DNA from 2 places in the Exiguobacterium sp. s11 genome. Region 2 is predicted to be linked to the other one. Evidence: riboswitches for the same ligand, from Rfam matches in the RefSeq annotation. Region 2 holds a riboswitch; the other holds the start of a gene.
What was found. Region 2 has a riboswitch for FMN ahead of KNQ12_RS05295 (ECF transporter S component). Riboswitches for the same ligand answer to the same signal wherever they lie in the genome.
Positions count from the first base shown of each region.

Region 1: another riboswitch for FMN. It lies ahead of ribD (bifunctional diaminohydroxyphosphoribosylaminopyrimidine deaminase/5-amino-6-(5-phosphoribosylamino)uracil reductase RibD); the one in region 2 lies ahead of KNQ12_RS05295 (ECF transporter S component).

Region 1 is NZ_JACSNF010000001.1:1,380,159-1,389,780, reverse strand. It holds gene KNQ12_RS07255 (methionine ABC transporter ATP-binding protein) at 1-682, shown strand, start outside; gene KNQ12_RS07250 (methionine ABC transporter permease) at 672-1,322, shown strand; gene KNQ12_RS07245 (MetQ/NlpA family ABC transporter substrate-binding protein) at 1,342-2,160, shown strand; gene KNQ12_RS07240 (M20 family metallopeptidase) at 2,183-3,388, shown strand; FMN riboswitch at 3,572-3,716, shown strand; gene ribD (bifunctional diaminohydroxyphosphoribosylaminopyrimidine deaminase/5-amino-6-(5-phosphoribosylamino)uracil reductase RibD) at 3,876-4,916, shown strand; gene ribE (riboflavin synthase) at 4,901-5,527, shown strand; gene KNQ12_RS07225 (bifunctional 3,4-dihydroxy-2-butanone-4-phosphate synthase/GTP cyclohydrolase II) at 5,527-6,717, shown strand; gene ribH (6,7-dimethyl-8-ribityllumazine synthase) at 6,714-7,172, shown strand; gene KNQ12_RS07215 (DUF6612 family protein) at 7,385-8,206, shown strand; gene KNQ12_RS07210 (alanine/glycine:cation symporter family protein) at 8,686-9,622, shown strand, end outside.
Region 2 is NZ_JACSNF010000001.1:977,673-987,294, reverse strand. It holds gene lipA (lipoyl synthase) at 1-297, shown strand, start outside; gene KNQ12_RS05345 (YutD family protein) at 392-769, shown strand; gene KNQ12_RS05340 (general stress protein) at 855-1,301, shown strand; gene KNQ12_RS05335 (DUF3055 domain-containing protein) at 1,335-1,610, opposite strand; gene glpX (class II fructose-bisphosphatase) at 1,646-2,626, opposite strand; gene KNQ12_RS05325 (DUF86 domain-containing protein) at 2,778-3,221, shown strand; gene KNQ12_RS05320 (TIGR01457 family HAD-type hydrolase) at 3,228-3,992, shown strand; gene KNQ12_RS05315 (NifU family protein) at 4,035-4,262, opposite strand; gene KNQ12_RS05310 (DUF1462 family protein) at 4,372-4,668, shown strand; gene KNQ12_RS05305 (NAD(P)/FAD-dependent oxidoreductase) at 4,710-5,762, opposite strand; gene KNQ12_RS05300 (YuzB family protein) at 5,855-6,088, shown strand; gene KNQ12_RS05295 (ECF transporter S component) at 6,165-6,731, opposite strand; FMN riboswitch at 6,887-7,028, opposite strand; gene KNQ12_RS05290 (HesB/IscA family protein) at 7,140-7,490, shown strand; gene KNQ12_RS05285 (NAD-dependent epimerase/dehydratase family protein) at 7,608-8,474, shown strand; gene KNQ12_RS05280 (GNAT family N-acetyltransferase) at 8,474-8,974, shown strand; gene KNQ12_RS05275 (GNAT family N-acetyltransferase) at 8,971-9,462, shown strand.

The sequences.
Region 1 (9,622 bases), 400 kb from region 2:
GATTCGCCGTCGGGTGACGGAGTTGCTCGAATTCGTCGATCTCGCGGACAAGGCGGATCATTATCCAGATCAATTGTCGGGTGGGCAGAAACAGCGCGTTGGTATCGCCCGGGCACTCGCGACGCAACCTTCCGTCCTTTTATGTGACGAAGCGACGTCAGCACTTGATCCCCAGACGACACATCATATTCTTCAGTTATTAAAACGGATCAATGCCGAGTACGGGATCACGATTCTTTTGATTACCCACGAGATGGGCGTCATCCGGGAGATTTGCGATCGTGTAGCCGTCATCGAAGCTGGGAAGCTAATCGAGTCAGGAACGGTCTTTGATGTCTTTTCAAACCCGCAGACTGAGACAGCGAAAAATTTCGTTCGCTCCGTCATGCATGACGAGATTCCAGCGTCGATTCGTCAGTTGATCGAGTCCCGGAATGCGCATCCAATCTATAAGATTCACTTCCTTGGACATCACACCGGACAACCACTCTTATCGCAAGTCGCAAAACGCTTCGACGTCGATGTCAATATCCTGCACGGTAGCATCACGGAGTTGCAGGAGACGCCGTTCGGCACATTACTCGTTGAACTGATCGGTGAGACGACAGAAGTGAAACGTGCCTTACACTACATCGATCAGGCACAGGTAACCGTTGAGGAGGTGCTCGCTGATGCTAGTTAACTACAGTGATATTTGGACAGCATTTTTGCAGACGATGACGATGGTATCCGTTTCGCTCTTGTTCTCGACCTTGATCGGCTTGCCACTCGGTATCCTGCTTGTCGTCACGCGAAAAGGAGCATTGCTTGAAAATGTCCCGCTGTTCACGTTCTTCAACAGTATCGTCAATATTTTCCGCTCGATTCCGTTCATCATCTTACTCGTCGCAATCATCCCGTTGACGCGCTTGATCGTTCAGACATCGATCGGAACAGAAGCCGCAATCGTTCCGCTCGTCTTTTACGCTGCACCGTACATGGCGCGTCTGATCGAGAGTTCTTTACTCGAAGTCGATAAAGGCGTTCTTGAAGCAGCAGAAGCGATGGGCGCGACACCGTTTCAAACGATTTTCCGCTTCCTCCTACCGGAAGCACTCGGTTCACTCATCCTGAACTTAACGATCGCGACGGTCGGCTTGATCGGGGCGTCGGCGATGGCAGGCGCCATCGGTGGTGGCGGTTTGGGTGACTTAGCAATTACTTACGGCTATCAACGGTTTGATACGAAAGTCATGATCATCACGGTCGGGATTCTCGTCATCTTAGTCCAAGGCTTACAGACGACAGGCAACATCGTCGCACGAAAAATCAGAAGACATTAATCAAGGGAGCGATTCAGTCATGAAAAAAGCAGTAGCAATTGGAGCAACACTCACGACGATTTTATTTGCCGGGTGCGCAGCATCAGGAGAAGACGAAAAGACGATCAAGCTCGGTGTCAGCGGTTCAGACACACAAGTTTGGGATTATGTCGCCAAAAAAGCAGAGAAGGAAGGCATCAAAATCGAACTCGTCAAGTTCTCCGATTATGTCCAGCCGAACATGGCACTGGCTGAGGGTGAGATCGACGCCAATGCCTTCCAGACGATTTCCTACTTCAACGCTTTCAAGAAAGAACATAACTTGAAGCTATCGCCGATTGCGACGACTGTCATCGCACCGATGGGGATCTACTCGGATAAATACAAGGATGTCAAAGATATTCCAAATGGCGGAAAAATCGCTGTTCCGAACGAAGCGACGAACATGGGACGCGCCCTCTTGTTACTGCAAGAAGCAGGTCTGATCAAGCTACCGGACGACTTCGATGGCAACGGTTCGGTCGATAAGATCGTCGAGAATCCGAAAAAGCTGAAAATCGTTCCGATCGTCGCTGGACAAACGCCACGCGTCTTACCGGACGTCGCGGCATCAATCATCAACAATGGCATCGCCGTTGACGCTGGCTTCAACCCGATCAAGGACTCGATCGTTCATGAGAACGAGACAGCAAAACCATACATCAACATCATCGCGACACGGACGGAAGACAAGAACAAAAAAGAACTGAAAAAAATCGCATCGCTGTATCAACAAAAAGATGTCGCGGCCTTCATCAAAAAAGAATACAAAGGCAGTACGATCCCGACGTTCGTTCCACTGAGCGACATCGGCGAATAATTTCAAAAGGAGAGTGGACAGTATGACGACACCAGTACGCACGACATGGGTAGAGACGATTGAACAGGATATCGAACAAAAACGGGAATCGTATCTTGAGACAAGTCACCGGATTCATGCAACGCCGGAAATCGGGAACGAGGAATTCTTTGCTTCGCGGCTCCATGCGGAACGTCTAACAGCGGAAGGTTTTACAGTAGAACTCGGCGTTGCGGGGCACGATACCGCGTTCTTCGCGAAGAAATCGAGCGACCGACCAGGCGCAACGATTGCCTTTCTTGCTGAATACGATGCGTTGCCGGGTATTGGTCACGCGTGCGGTCATAATATCATCGGCACGACGAGCGTCGCAGCGGCGATCGCGCTCAGTAAAGTGCTCGATGAAGTCGGCGGGAGTGTCGTTGTCCTTGGAACACCAGCCGAGGAAGGTGGACCGAACGGTAGTGCGAAAGGCAGTTTCGTCAAACATCAGTTACTCGAAGGAATCGATGCAGCCTTGATGGTCCATCCGTCGGGACAAACACGGATCACGGGTTCTTCCCTTGCGGTCGATCCACTCGACTTTGCCTTTACGGGTCGTCCGGCACACGCAGCGGCGTCACCGGAAGAAGGCATCAACGCCCTCGACGCTGTCATTCAACTCTTCAATGGAATCAATGCCTTACGTCAGCAGTTACCAGACGATGTCCGGATCCACGGGATCATCACGCATGGAGGCGATGCGCCGAACATCATCCCGGAATACGCAAGAGCACGTTTCTTCATCCGGGCAACGACACGGGAACGATTGAATGCCGTCACGGAAAAAGTCAAAGCCGTCGCCCAAGGCGCGGCACTCGCGACTGGGGCGACGCTCGATGTCATCGCCTTCCAAAATGAAGTCGATAACCTTGTCTTCAATCGGACGTTCGACCGTCTGTTCCAAGAAGAAGCAGAGGCGCTCGGCGAAACGGTCCATTTAGACGAACGACCGGGTCTTGGCTCGACGGATGCCGGTAACATCAGTCAAGTCATCCCGACGATCCATCCGTATATCAAGATTGGTCCGGACGATCTCGTCGCCCATACGGAAGCATTCAAAGAAGCGGCCCGTTCAGCAGCTGGAGATGAAGCATTGATCACGGGGGCGAAAATCCTCGCTCGGACAGCGCTTCGCGTCCTCGCTGATGAACGGACGCGCGGGGCGATCGCTCAAGAATTCCACGATCGGAAGAACGGATATTTATAAGCGGAAAACGACGACTGGATGCACTGCTATCAAGTGCTCCGGTCGTTTTTGAGATGCGATCGATCACGAATTGGTGATGAGTGACAGAACTGGAGCGAAATCAAAAAAGAGACAAGACAGAAGCATTTGCGCTTTGTTTTCTTGAAAAAGATATGCTAGGCTAAAGTTGTATAACTCAATAATCCAGTTCTTCGGGGTAGGGTGAAAATCCCAACCGGCGGTGATGCGATCAATCGATCGACGAGCCCGCGACCCATGATGTACGCATCATGGCTGACTTGGTGAGATTCCAGGGCCGACGGTAAAGTCCGGATGGGAGAAGAACGAAACGACGCGATTCAAGCTGTTTTCTGAAAAAATGTTTTCAGGAGACGGTCTCTTTCTGCATGAAAAAATGCAGGAAGCGAACCGTGTATTTCGTGAACCCTTCTATACAGACGCCCCTTTTTCAAGGGGCGTCTTTTTTCATTTGAAAGGAGTGAACGCGATGTCACAGATGATGAGTTATGCCATGCAATTAGCACAAATGTTACACGGACAAACAAGTCCGAATCCAAGTGTCGGCTGTGTCATCGTCAAACAAGGACGCATCATCGGCTTCGGTGCACACCGGTTTGCCGGTGGGCCGCACGCAGAAGTCGAAGCCTTACGGATGGCAGGAGAAGCCGCCCGTGGTGCCGATCTCTACGTGACGCTCGAGCCATGCAACCATCACGGCAAGACGCCACCATGCACGGAAGCAATTCTACAAGCAGGAATCAAACGAGTCTTCGTTGCAACGGAAGACAAACATGCGATTGTCGCTGGTTCCGGAATCAAACGGCTACAGGACGCGGGAATCGAAGTCGAGGTCGGCTTGTTACGGCATGAGGCAGAAGCCCTTTACACGGCATTCTGGAAGACGATCGAACGAAAACGTCCGACCGTGACCGTCAAAATCGCTCAGACGATGAACGGGATCGCGGCGACAGGTGAACAGCGCTGGATCACGTCAGAAGAAGCACGCGCGAACGGTCGTGCCCTGCGTGGACGCCACGATGCCATCCTCGTCGGAAGTGAGACGGTGCTCGTCGATGATCCGGCACTGACGTTACGCGCATCGTCAGGCATCGAGCCGATTCGAGTAATCGTTGATCGCCGGGGGCGGATTCCGGAGACGGCGCAAGTCTTCCGCGATGGTAAAAATCCAACCTACTGGCTGACGAGTGTTCCTCGGATTAGTCACGATCAGGTGACGGTCCTCGTTGGTGAATATGAGACGCCGGAAGCGATTTTGAAACGCTTATACGAACAAGACATCCGTAGTGTCTTGATTGAAGGCGGACCAACGATTCAAGCCGCTTTCCTTGAGGCAGATCTCGTTGACCGAATCGAAGTCTACCAAGCCCCATCGATTTTTGAAGGCGATGCGTGGAATGGTCAACACGATATCGAAGATCGTTTTCAAATCGACCAGGTTGAGACGGTCGGACCGGATCTCCATCTGACGTACATCCGAAAGGAGGAGACGACATGTTCACCGGATTGATTGAAGAAGTCGGAACCTTAAAACGAAAGATCCCGCGACCGAACGGGTTAGCGCTTGAAATTGAGGCGCACCGGGTACTCGAAGGAACGAAGATCGGTGATAGCATCGCCGTCGACGGGATTTGTTTGACGGTCACGTCGATGAGTCCAACCGGTTTCACGGCAGATGCCGTCCATGACACGATCCGTTCAACAGCACTCGGTACGTACCGAGTCGGAAGTCCCTTGCAACTTGAGCGGGCGATGCCGGCAGACGGTCGCTTCGGTGGACATTTCGTTAGTGGACATATCGACGGAACAGCCCGACTGATCAGTCGGCGACCGGATGGAGAAGCGATGGTCTATACGTTTGATGTCGGAGCGTGGCAAAAGTATTGTATTCCGAAAGGCTCGATCGCAATCAACGGCACGAGCCTGACGTTGCAACGCGTCACACCGGAAACGATCTCGATTTCATTGATTCCGCACTCCCGTCAAGTGACGACGTTTGATCGATTGGCAAGCGGTGCAGTCGTCAATATCGAGTGTGACATGATGGCGAAACATCTCTATCATTTCACGCAGCATGAGAAGCAGACGGACTGGGCAGCATTCTTAGGAGGCGACATGTAATGAACGGATTCGACTTGATTGAAGACGCAATAGAAGATTTGAAAAACGGACGACCGATCATCGTCTGTGATGACGAGGATCGTGAGAATGAAGGCGATCTCGTCATGCTCGCGGAACACGCGACACCGGAAAACATCAACTTCATGATTACACATGGAAAAGGACTCGTCTGTGTACCAGTCAGTCCGCGGATCGCACAGCGACTCGAACTTGCTCCGATGACAGCGAATAATACGGACCCGCATGGGACGGCATTCACGCTCAGCATCGATCATGAAGAGGCAAAGACCGGCATCAGTGCCGAGGAACGGTCGCTAACGATTCAGCGGATGCTGACGGATGGACCGGAACGTTTCAAACGACCGGGTCATATCTTCCCGTTGATCGCAAAAGAGGGTGGTGTCCGGGAGCGACGCGGACATACGGAAGCAGGTGTCGATCTTGCCCGTCTTGCCGGTAGCGATGAGATCGCCGTCATCTGTGAAATCATTAAAGAAGATGGCACGATGGCACGGGTCGACGATCTACTTCTCTATAAGGAAGAACACGATTTAAAACTGATCACGATCGAAGCACTTGTCGCGTATCTCGAGCGTCCATTGACACGTGAAGCAGAAGTATTACTTCCAACGACGTTCGGAGCTTTCCGGATGATTGGCTATACGACGCAAGACGAGAAAGAACATGTCGCTGTCTTATCCGGCGAAGCGCAAGACGGGATGCTCGTCCGTCTACACTCGGAATGCCTGACAGGGGATGTCTTCGGTTCGAAGCGTTGCGATTGTGGACCACAACTCGATGCGGCACTCGAGCGGATTGAACGAGAAGGTGGAGCCGTCTTGTATTTACGTCAGGAAGGACGCGGCATCGGTCTGATGGCGAAGTTAAAAGCGTACGAGTTACAAGAACAAGGACTCGATACGGTCGAAGCGAACCATGCACTCGGTTATCCGACGGACATGCGTGACTACACGGTCGCAGCCAATATGTTGCGCGATCTCGGCGTGACGAAGATCCGCTTGATGACGAACAACCCGGACAAACAACGGGTGCTCGAGCAAGAGGGGATCGAAATCATCGAACGTGTACCCCATCAAGTACCGGCCGAGCCGGAAAATCAGCGTTACCTAAAAACAAAACAAACGAAACTCGGGCACTGGCTCGACATCCAAGGAGGACACACATCATGATCTACGAGGGTTTCTTAACAGGAGAAGGACTACGCGTCGCAATCGTCGCAGCACGTTTTAACGAATTGATCACTTCAAAACTCGTCGGAGGAGCAAACGACGCTTTCCGTCGTCACGGTGTTGCAGCGGATGCTGTCGATACGGCGTGGGTTCCGGGAGCATTTGAAATTCCACTCGTTGCGGAAAAGTTAGCGAAAAGCGGTAAGTATGATGCGGTCATCACACTGGGAGCCGTCATCCGCGGAGCAACATCACATTATGACTATGTCTGTAACGAAGTCGCGAAAGGTGTCGCGAGTGCGTCGCGTGATACAGGCGTACCCATCATCTTCGGTGTCCTGACGACGGATTCGATCGAGCAAGCGGTCGAACGTGCCGGTACGAAAGCTGGAAATAAAGGCTACGAAGCTGCCGTTTCCGCGATTGAGATGGCGAATCTTTTACGCACGATCTAACGAAATAAGGATAGGGTGACGGAAGTTTCCGTCATCCTATTTTTTTGTGGACATTTTGCAGGTGATAAATCAAATTTCAAAAAAAGAATAGTAGATTTGAAATATGAGGATTTGTTTTGAAGAAGAACGGTAATGATGTAATAAAGAAACTTTGAAACATTTTCCAATGTTTTTCGTAAATCAGGGTAACGCGTATAAAGGAGGAAATGAATATGAAGAAAACAAGGTGGGTAGCAGCTGGGATCGTTGCAGCATCGATTGGACTAGCTGGATGTCAAGATGGGCAGACGGATTCGGGTAGTGGCAGTGGGTCTGGTTCGACGAAGTCGGGGGAACTCTCGAATACGGAATTACTGAATAAAGCGACAGCCGCTCAAAAGGATATTAAATCGTTCCACATGGAAGGGACAGTCAATTCAAAAGCAGGTGAGATGGCAGTAGATCAGAAGGTATCAGCCGATATCATCCAGAAGCCGCTTACGATGCACCAGACGATGACGATGAAAAATCCACAAAACGGTAAGGACATGTCGATCGAGAGCTATATCGTCGACGATAAGATGTATCTATCGCAAAACGGACAATGGCTCGTTCAAGATGTCTCGGAGCTAGGTGATATGGTTGAGGCGATGGAGTCATCGGCATCGACGGATCAAAATCTCAAGCTACTGAAAAAGTACAAAGACAACTGGACCGCCAAAAAAGAGGGTGACGTTTATCAAATCGACGTCAAACTAAAAGGGGACGACCTCAAAGCATTCATGAAGGATTCGCTCGAGCAGACAGGACAGATGGCACAGATGAAAGATGCGATGGACAGCATCGATTACAAGAAAATGAACTACACGATGACGTATGACGCGAAAACATTCTATCCGAAATCACTCGATATGGATATGGTCTTTGCGGTCGAGAAAAATACCGATTTCACGATGAAAAACCAATCGACGTTCTCGAAATTCAATGAGATCAACGAAATCAAATTACCTGCGGAAGCAAAAGATGCACAACCGCTCACAGGTGCAGCGCAATAAACCATGAAGTTCCCTCTCTTCGATGAAGACGAGGGGACTTTTTTTGAGACTTGGAACTGACGAAGAACTTCTTTTAGTGCTTCCGTCTGTTTTTGACTGACGGAAATCTGTTCGTGCATATCGCGGAATGCTTGAGCGTCATCCTAGTATTGATTCGAGATAGCTTCGAATAAATCATTGTCATTGACGACTTTCGTATCGATGAAGGACAGCACCTCACCGGACGCGAGATTCAAATATTCGATCGTCTTGAGTGGCAAGTTCGTAGGTTTTGCCTGCAGTTGGCGAAGAGGACCGAAGATCGATTATAAAATCAAAATAATAAAGATTACACTGAACACTCCGATGACAACGATCGTAGTGAATTATTGAAATGAAGAAGTATCAAAATAGTTTCATGAAAAAATAGTTTGACAATTATCAGTAAATTCTGAAAAAATGGTAAGGAACTACATATCTCATAAAGGGAGGTAAGACGAATGGGAAATTCATTTAGTGAGTGGATTAGTGCGGTGTCCGATATCGTATGGGGACCACCGTTACTCATTCTGTTGGTCGGTACGGGGATTTACTTGACGATTCGCTTAGGATTCATTCAAATTACCAAACTGCCGTATGCGCTGAAGCTTGCGTTTTCAAAGCATCAGGACGATAAGTCAGAAGGTGACATCAGTCACTTTCAAGCGTTGATGACGGCACTGGCTGCGACCGTCGGTACGGGGAATATCGTCGGTGTCGCAACCGCCGTCGTCCTCGGGGGACCAGGCGCGATCGTCTGGATGTGGCTGTCCGGTCTGTTCGGGATGGCGACGAAATATGCGGAAGCGATTCTTGCCGTCAAATATCGTGTCGTTGATGAAAAAGGACAGATGGCAGGAGGACCGATGTATTACCTCGAGCGTGGACTGAAGCAGAAATGGCTCGGTGTCTTGTTTGCCGCGTTCGCTTCGATCGCTGCGTTCGGGATCGGAAACGGGGTCCAGACGAACTCGGTCGCCCTCGCGATGAAATCAACGTTTGATGTGCCACTTTACGTGACGGGGATCGTATTGATGGTACTGACGGGTGTCGTCATTCTCGGTGGGGTCAAGTCAATCGGGAAAGTCGTCAGTCTGTTCGTTCCGTTCATGATTTTCTTCTATGTCGGAAGTGGCTTGCTGATTCTCATCATGAACTATGATCTGATTCCAGGTGCGATTTCAACGATCTTCAGTAGTACGTTCTCAAACGAGGCCATCACGGGTGGGGCAATCGGGGCGGCAATTCGTTACGGTGTCGCGCGTGGTGTCTTCTCGAACGAAGCAGGACTTGGTTCAGCACCGATCGCAGCCGCTGCTGCGAAGACGGACTTCCCGGGGCGTCAAGCACTCGTCTCGATGACACAAGTCTTCCTCGATACATTGGTTGTCTGTTCGA
Region 2 (9,622 bases):
AAGTCGAGCTTGATGCTTGGTCTTGGTGAGACATGGGAAGAGATTCTTGAAACGATGGATGATCTTCGCGCAAATAACGTCGACATCATGACAATCGGTCAGTATCTCCAACCGACGAAAAAACACCTCGACGTCATCAAATACTATACACCACAAGAGTTCGCTGAACTGAAGCAGATCGCGCTCAGCAAAGGATTCTCGCACTGTGAGGCAGGTCCACTCGTTCGTTCGTCGTATCACGCGGATGAGCAAGTCAACGCAGCGAAAAAGAATAAAACAGCACTTCCGATCGACTAACGATCAAAAACCGTTCGAGCAGTTGCTCGGACGGTTTTTCGTCTGCCAGGCGAAATGGAATATGCTATGATAAGAACAGCAGGAGGTGGGAATAATGATACAAGTCAATCGGGAACGTTATGAGGTCGTCGAAGAGAAGCGGGAAGGTTTTAATGAGGAAGCCTTCATCGGTCGTTTTAGCGATGTCCTAGAAAAATATGATTATATCGTGGGGGACTGGGGGCACGGTCAATTACGGCTACGTGGCTTCTATGAGGATCAACACGAGAAAGCGACATTCGATACGAAAATTTCGCATGTGGCGGATTATCTCTACGAATACTGTAACTTCGGATGTGCCTACTTCATCGTCAAGAAGATCGGATTGGTAGAAGGAGAAGAAGCACCACCTCGCTTCGACGGTTCTTCATCCAATACGTTGAAGTTGAAACGGAAGTTCGCACCTGCACCAGAGAAGACGGAAAGCGAGTAATCAAACTGTCATACAGAAAAGCGTTTCTAGTGGACGGAATTCGGCTATTACTATAAGTATCATGTACCTATAGGGGGAACCATCCATGCGAATCGTTGGAATTTACTCATCCGTACCAGAAGTTGTTAGTGCCGTGCACGATCTCCGTGTTGCCGGTGTCGTCTCGACTGATTTAAAAGTCTTAGCACACGACAAATACGATCTCGAACAAATCGAGGAACTAGCGGATTTGAACAACCAACAGACATCTACGCGTCTGTCACAGGAAGATCATCGTAATCTCTGGCAGGAAATCAAGAGCATCTTCAAAAAAGATGACACGGCTTCCCACGGAGATGCTATTCGTGGAAGTGGCTTGACGAAGGAAGACGTCGATCGTGCGAATCATGCGGTCGAAAGCGGTCAATTCGTATTACTCGTCGGTGATGAAGCGGATCAGCATTCGGAGCGTCGTGCCCATGACGAGTCAGACAATACGAACGTCTTCAGCGGACCGAACACATTAAATGAACGAAACGATCGTCTCTTATAAGAAAAAGCCTTCGTCCGCGGACGAAGGCTTTTTTCATAGACCGATATAAGCGCGTAGATACATCTCGAGTTCCGTTGCCGCATCGTCTTCGACGTCAAACGCCGTCGCGATGTAGCCAGGTTCATCAAAATCGTCCGCACCGATGATCGCATAGCGATTCGATAAGAGATTCAAGACGAGAACCTTACCGTAAAAATGTTCCGAGTGCGTGATGGCGAGATCAAACCGACTAGCTTCTCCGATCCAACTGACAAAGCGTGTCTTCGTTTGTTCGACATCATCATATAAAAAATCACGTTCTTCCATCATTCAGCTTCCCTCATTTCCCTAACATCTGTTTCAGATTAAAGGGTTTGGGGGACTTTTTGCAAGTATGGTTTACGCGATAAGCTATGCTCGGCGATGACTTTTCGAATCGTCCGTGTCTTTGAACGCATGACAAGGGATGTCGTCTCAACGATATCATCCGTCAAGAACTTAACGCCATCGAGCATTTCACCCGTCGTGACGCCGGTCGCAGCAAAGATACAGTCGTCGCTTTTGATGAGGTCATCAAGCGTTAAAAGTTGAAGCGGATCTTCAAGCCCCATCCGGATGACACGAGCAGTTTCTTCTTCGTTCATCGGGTGTAAGCGTGCCTGCATGTCGCCGCCCATCGCTTTAACGGCAGCAGCCGTGATGACACCTTCAGGAGCACCGCCTGTACCGATGAAGATATCGATTCCTGTCGCAGGAGATAGTGGTGCGATTCCAGCTGAGACATCGCCGTCTTCGAACAGACGAACCCGTGCGCCCATTCGCATCGCGGCTTCACGGAAGTGATCGTGACGTGGGCGATCCTGCATGATGACAGTGACGTCCTCAATCCGTTTATTGTTGTATTGAGCTGCTTTTTCAATGATGACTTCAAGTGGATCGTCGAGCGAGACGTGCCCTTTTAAGTTCGGTCCAACTGTTAATTTATCCATATACATATCCGGTGCGTGGAGCAGGGCACCTTGATCGGCGACAGCGATGACGACCATCGCATTACCGAGACCTTTGGCGACGATATTCGTACCTTCGAGCGGGTCGACGGCGATGTCAACGATTGGACCGTTTGCTGTTCCGACACGTTCGCCGATGAAGAGCATCGGTGCTTCGTCGAGTTCGCCTTCACCGATGACGACCGTTCCGTTCATGTTGACCGTGTTCAAGACTTCGCGCATCGCAGTCGTTGCTGCATCATCCGCTTCATTTTTCTTACCGCGACCAATCCATTGAGCAGAAGCTAGTGCTGCTGCTTCCGTAGCGCGTACGATTTCCAGTGCGAGTTCCCGTTCCATGTATATAACCTCCACGTCACCAATGTGACATACTATTTTCAGCAAAAATCTAAATTGAGGATAACACATTGAGGAATGTGATGCAAATGACCTTTCTGCTTTTCAGGATTGCCGGATAGCGATAAAATGGAGGATGTGAGGGGGAATGAAGATGTATTTCGTCAATCGTCAAAAAATCGAAGAGACGGTCGTCTGTTATGAGACGGCACTTCGACAAAGTAAGGAAGTTACGGGGGATCCGGTGACGACGGCACTGGCTATGGAACGGATCGGTTTTTTAGTCATCGAGAGTGTCATCGACATCGGAAACAGTATGATTGATGGATTCATCATGCGGGATCCGGGAAGTTATGAAGATATCATTCTCATTTTAGAAGATGAGAAGGTCATCGATGGACCGCTCGCGACGAGTCTGAAGAAGCTCGTTGCGTTACGTACGTTGATCGTCCGGTCATTCACACAGTCGAGTATGGCGGAGATTCGGGCGGTACTTGAGACAGAGGAAGCAGAATTACGTCGTTTCCCGGAAGCGATTCGCCGGTATATCGAGACAGAACTCGGACCGGTGTCTGCATTTTTACCAAACGAGGAGTGAGTCAGGATGAAGGCAAAAGGCTATTTATTTGATTTAGATGGAACGATGTATAACGGAACGGAACCGGTAAAAGAAGCGGTCGATTTCGTCAATCGTCTGCAAGCAGAAGGCATTCCGTATTTGTTCGTGACGAATAATGCGTCGATGACGGCAAAAGCCGTGGCGGAGAAATTACGCGGGATGGGTGTTCATTCCGATGCGAAACACGTCTTGACGAGTGCGATGGCGACCGGTCGTTATATCGCTGATCTATCACCGAAAGCGCGCGTCTATGCAATCGGTGAGACAGGACTGATTGATGCGCTTGAACGGGAAGGGTTAGACGTCGTCGCAACCGAAGCGGCAGATTACGTCGTCATCGGTCTTGACCGTCAGATCACGTATGAAAAACTCGCTGTCGGTGCCCTCGCGATTCGTGCCGGTGCCCGCTTCATCTCGACGAACGGAGACATTGCCATTCCGACAGAACGTGGATTCTTACCAGGAAACGGTGCCTTGACGTCCGTACTGCGCGTGACGACGGAGAAGGAACCGTTCTTCATCGGTAAACCGGAACCGGTCATGGTCGATATCGCAACGGAGATGATTGGTCTGTCAAAAGAAGACGTCATCATGGTCGGGGATAACTACCATACGGATATTCTATTCGGAATCAATGGAGGCATCCGGACGATGCACGTCAATTCTGGCGTCCATACACCCGTCTTCATTCAAGGTCAGGATCGTCAACCGACATACATGGTCGATACGTTAGCAGAATGGATTCTATGAATCAAAAAATCCCGAACGAGAATTCGTTCGGGATTTCATGTATTAGAAGACTTGTTCGACTTCAACGACGCCAGCGACTTCTTCAAGAAGGGCACGTTCGATACCGGCCTTCAATGTGATCGTTGAACTTGGGCAGCTACCACAAGCTCCCATCAAACGGAGTTTTACGATTCCGTCTTCTACATCTACGAGTTCAACGTCTCCTCCATCACGAAGAAGGAACGGACGCAATTTTTCAAGAACTTCATTCACTTGATCAAACATTTCCATGCGTAAACACATCCTTTCGTATAGTTTCATTGTAACAGGGTTGAAAAATGTTCTCAATCTGGAAAACTTGTATACTAAAGAGGAGAGAATTGAAAAGGGGGACTTCAAGATGGAAATCACGGTTTATGGAACAGCGGTCACTTGTCCGAGTTGTGTCGGGGCACCTAGCTCGGAAGAGACGTTCAGTTGGCTACAAGCCGTCCTCGGACGGAAATATGAGCAAGCGATGACGCTTCGCTATGTCGATTTCGAGACAGCAACATCGGATCAATGGACGGAAGCCTTAAAAGAGGATGTCTATTTTTATCCATTGATCGTGCTCGATGATGAGATGATTGACGAGGGGTACGTCAAACTGAAGACGATTACGGCAGCGATTGATGCGAAGTTAAGTCAGACGGGGTGAACGACAAAGAGGTATCCCAAAGATCGGGACACCTCTTTTGCTCATTTAATCTTTTTGTGTTTCCATAAGACACCGGACTTCAAGAGACGTGGGACTTTCCCCGTCAGCGCTTGCTTGCCCATGACGATCCCGAAACCATCTGATTTCCCGAGCGATCCGAGCATTCCGCGCAGTTTGATTTCTGGCAGTTTCGGCAATTTTTTCCCTTGCCACTTCGCTTGCAAGACGTCGACGACTTGTTCTGCCTGATGTTCTGCGAGTTGACCGCTTGGCGCATACGGCAAGCTGGCACAATCGCCGATGACGAAGACGTTATCGTATTCCGGTACGTGATGATGTGCCGTCAATTTGATCCGACCACCGCTATCTGCAGCAAAGCCGAGATCACGAACGACCTTGACCGGCTGCGTACCTGCCGTCCAAATCGTCAAGTCCGACGGGTACGTATCGTCGCCGTTTCGGACGTCGTCCGCCGTGACGAGCGTGACGTTCGAATTGTTGATGACTTCCACGTCATGCTCCTCGAACCATTCCTGGACGTAAGATGAGACTTTGTCGGATAAGAATGACAAGACGGATGGACCGCGGTCGAACAGACGAATCGTTAAATCCTTCCGGCTTTCATGCAGTTCACTGGCAAGTTCAACACCAGATAGACCAGCACCGACGATCGAGACGACGGACCCCGGTGACAGACCACAGATCGCTTGCTGTGTCTTGCGCGATTCTTCAAGTGTCTGGATGCTGTATGTAAACTCTTGAGCACCCGGAATGTTGTGGTATTTATCCTCGCAACCGAGGGCGATGATCAAGTCATCATAGAATAATTCTGATCCGTCTTGAAGGTGGACCGTATTCGTCTCTGGTGAGATTTTAATGACATGTCCATATTTATAAGTAAGATGTTTCCCCTCCGGAAATTCAATCCGGACATCTCGATCTGATAATGTACCTGCTGCGAGTGCGTAATATTCCGTTTTGAGTGCGTGGTACGGTAGACGGTCGACGAGCGTGACGGCAACTTCCTCGTCCTTGAATCGCTCACAAATCCGCATTCCACCATATCCTCCGCCGAGTACGACCAATTGCTTCATAACGTAAAATCCCCCTTAGTTCCCCTAAATCAGTCTGACCTTGTATAATACGACATGAGGCAGGTCGTTTCCTGCTTGAAGGAGGAAAAAAAGTGAATCCGATTATTGAATTTTGTATCAGTAACTTAGCGGCTGGTACACAGGTCGTCATGGAGCAACTCGAACGTGACCCGAACGTCGACGTCGTCGAATACGGTTGCCTTGGCTATTGCGGCATTTGTTCGCTTGATCATTTTTGTCTCGTTGATGGTGAGACGGTCGTAGGCGAGACGCCGGAAGAGTTGCTTGAAAAGATTTACCTAAAAATCGAAGAGAATGAGCTGTGAGCCCGAACAGCCAAAAAATCCCCTCGTTCGTCTGAACGAGGGGATTCGTGTCCGTCAGCGGGCGCAGCTTTTCGGATCAGGCAGATTGTTGACGGCGCATCATCCATGGTCGTAGTTTCAAGAACAACGGAATGAAGAGTGCCGAGATGAACAATGCCTTGATGACGTTAAACGGTAAGATACCGGCTGTGATTGCTGTCCATTTGACAGCTGGATCCGCCATGTAGTCCATACCGAGGAACCATGCATACGCTGGAAGGATCAAGATATAGTTGAGAATCGCAAGACCGAGTGCCATCGTGATCGTACCAGCGACGAGGCCAGTTGCGAGACCTTGTGTTGATTTCTTTTTGTGGTAGAACCAGCTGACAGGAAGCACGAATGCGACACCAGCAGCGAAGTTCGCGAATTCTCCGACCGGAACACCACTTCCGCGGAAGATGTAATATAACACGTTCTTCAATGCTTCGACGATGACACCTGCGACCGGTGAGAACATGATCGCTGCGACGAGAGCAGGAACATCACTGAAGTCGATCTTCAGATAGTTCGGTAAGAACGGCAGTGGAAAATTGATAAGCATAAGAACAAATGAGATTGAACCTAACATTGACAGAGTGACCATTTTTTGTGTGCGTTTCATACGAGTATTGTCTCCTTTTGCTCGTTCCTCTCGATGAAGTATTGGCATGACTGCGTCCATAAAGAAACCCCTATTGATGAGATCAACAGGGGAGAAGTCCGCATTAAATAAACCTAATCGATTATTGCAAAAATCGATCAAATTCAAACTCATGCCGCCATCTTCTCCCATCCAGACTATACTGTCGGCTCCTGAATTACACAGAATCAGCAAATAGCGCCCTATTCGCTCGCGGGCTTCAACTCATAATAGTTGTTTACCGCCGGTCGGGAATTTCACCCTGCCCTGAAGATGGAACGATTATTTTGTTGTACATACCATTTATACAACGAATTCAAGATAGTTTCAAGCAACTAGGTTTCGATTCGCTCAGAAGTTGCGTATACTAAAGAAAAGGAAGGTGATGACATGATCCATTTAACGGAGGCAGCAGCGCTACAAGTCCAAGACATGATGGCGCAGGCACCAGCAGATGAACGGAATCTTCGGATGCTCGTCCAAGGTGGTGGATGTAGTGGTCTGTCGTACGGAATGGGATTCGACCAACAGAAAGAAACGGATCTCGTTTTCGAACAGCACGGCGTGACCGTCATCGTGGACGAAAAAGATTACCCGGTCGTCAAAGGACTGGAAATCGATTATAAGCAGTCGATGCTCGGCGGCGGATTCACGATCACGAATCCGAATGCCATCGCAACATGCGGTTGCGGGACATCGTTCCGGACGGCAACGAATGCCGGGACACCGGGTGGCTGTTAATGAATCCAATCGTGGACATCGTCCACGATTTTTTTATTGTCCGCATACAGGAGACCTGTTCCGTTGACTCGAAATATTAAGAGAGTGAATGCTACTACGAACAGGGAGGGCTTCAGGATGAGAAAAGTATTGATCTTCGGGGGAACACGCTACTTCGGACGCCGGCTTGCGATTCGGTTAGCCGATTCGGGGGATGACGTGACAATCGTCACACGCGGCGAGCATACGCCACCAGTCGCGAAGGGCTTGACATTTTTCAAAGGAGACCGGACGTCAAGTAGTACGATGAAGGACTTAAGCCAACAGCACTGGGATGTCATCTATGACAACATTTGCTTCACGCCGTATCAAGCCAAGCTTGCGATTGACGCGTTTGAAGGGAAAGTCGGGCGCTACGTGTTGACGTCGACGATGTCTGTCTATGAAGACGGTGGTGCGAATATCACGGAGCGTGCCTACAATCCGTTTCCCGGGAAATATGAGCTTGAGAAGGAACATGGATATGGCGAAGGGAAACGCCAAGCGGAGAGTTATTTCTTCCAACGGGCGACGTTCCCAGTCGTTGCGGTCCGTTTTCCGGTCGTCCTCGGACCAGATGACTATACGGAGCGACTCGTCTTTCATATCAAGCGTGCGCTTGACGGTCGTCCGATTGTTGCCGAAAACACATACGCGAAGATGGGATATATCTCAAGTTACGAAGCCGCTGCCTTTTTGGAGTGGTGTGGTCGTTCGGAACTGACCGGACCAATCAACGCTGCAAGTGACGGTGTCTTATCCATTCAAGACCTAGTGGATAAGATCGACCGCGTTGCGGGAACGACGAGTCAACTCGTTGCAAAAGGAGAAGATGAATCGCCGCTTGCGCCAGAACGCGATTTCTATATGGATACGACAGCTGCGAAACAAGCCGGCTATCTGTTCCAACATGTCGATGACTGGCTCGATCGTTTGATTGAAGAGGAGGTGCGCAATCACCAATGATGCAGTTGATAAAACCAACTCTTGCGTGGGAGACCGAGTACCGCGCCTTTTTAGAAGACTGGCGAGAGTCGGGCGAAACGATCGTGCCGGAAGCAGTCGGAGACACATATGAACCACTTGGCGCTTATTTTGCGGAACTTAAGGAAATGGAGACAACAGTCAGACCGGGTCTTGTCACCCATTCGACGTACTGGATGGTCGACGGGCAACGAATCGTCGGTGCGCTGAACTTCCGGCATGACTTGACGGAGAACTTGAAGTTGTACGGCGGACACATCGGATACGGCATCCGACCATCCGAGCGTCAGAAAGGATATGCGACGACCGGGCTCCGTTTAGCGCTAGAAGAAGCACGGCAACGTGGACTCGATCAAGTGCTGTTGACGTGTGGCGTTGATAATCTAGCATCTCGCCGTGTCATCTTGGCGAACGGTGGACAAGAAATCGAGCCGACTGTTCGTAATGGACGCGAGACACGTCGCTTCATCATCCCGTTATGAGGATTCGGGAAGCACGTCTAGAAGATGCGTCAGCTATCGCCCGCGTTCATATTGATGCCTGGCGCGAGACGTATCAAGGTATCATTCCAGATCCGTATTTAGCACAGTTGTCGCATGCGAAACGGACGAAACAATGGGAACAGACATTAATTGATCAACGCGTGTATGTTGCCGTCTCAGGAGAAGAAGTTGTTGGCTTTGCGCAAGGTGGAGCGAATCGAAGTGATGCGCGTGAAGGGGAGTTGTATGCGATTTATGTCTTGCAAGCGTCGCAAGGACAAGGACTCGGTAAAGCGTTGTTTCAACGCATCGCTGAGGACTTAGCGGAATATGAGACGATGCAGGTTTCTGTCTTGCGGGATAATCCAGCGTGCCAGTTTTACGAGCGATTCGGTGGTCAGGTCTTCGAAGAATCGATGATTGAGCGAGGTGGGGTCGAACTCGTGCAACGGGTTTACCGGATACCGGTTAAAAGATCATCCGTATGAAATCGGACGTTTTCAACATCTTCGCTTTCCTTAGGCGGGATGTAAGCCTCGCTAGTTTCCATTCCATGTGATCTGTCGGGTCCCTATCCCTGACGGAAGCACACATCGTGCTTTCTTTTCCTGTAGGAGTCGAAGATGTTTGGTCACGTCCTAGCATGAT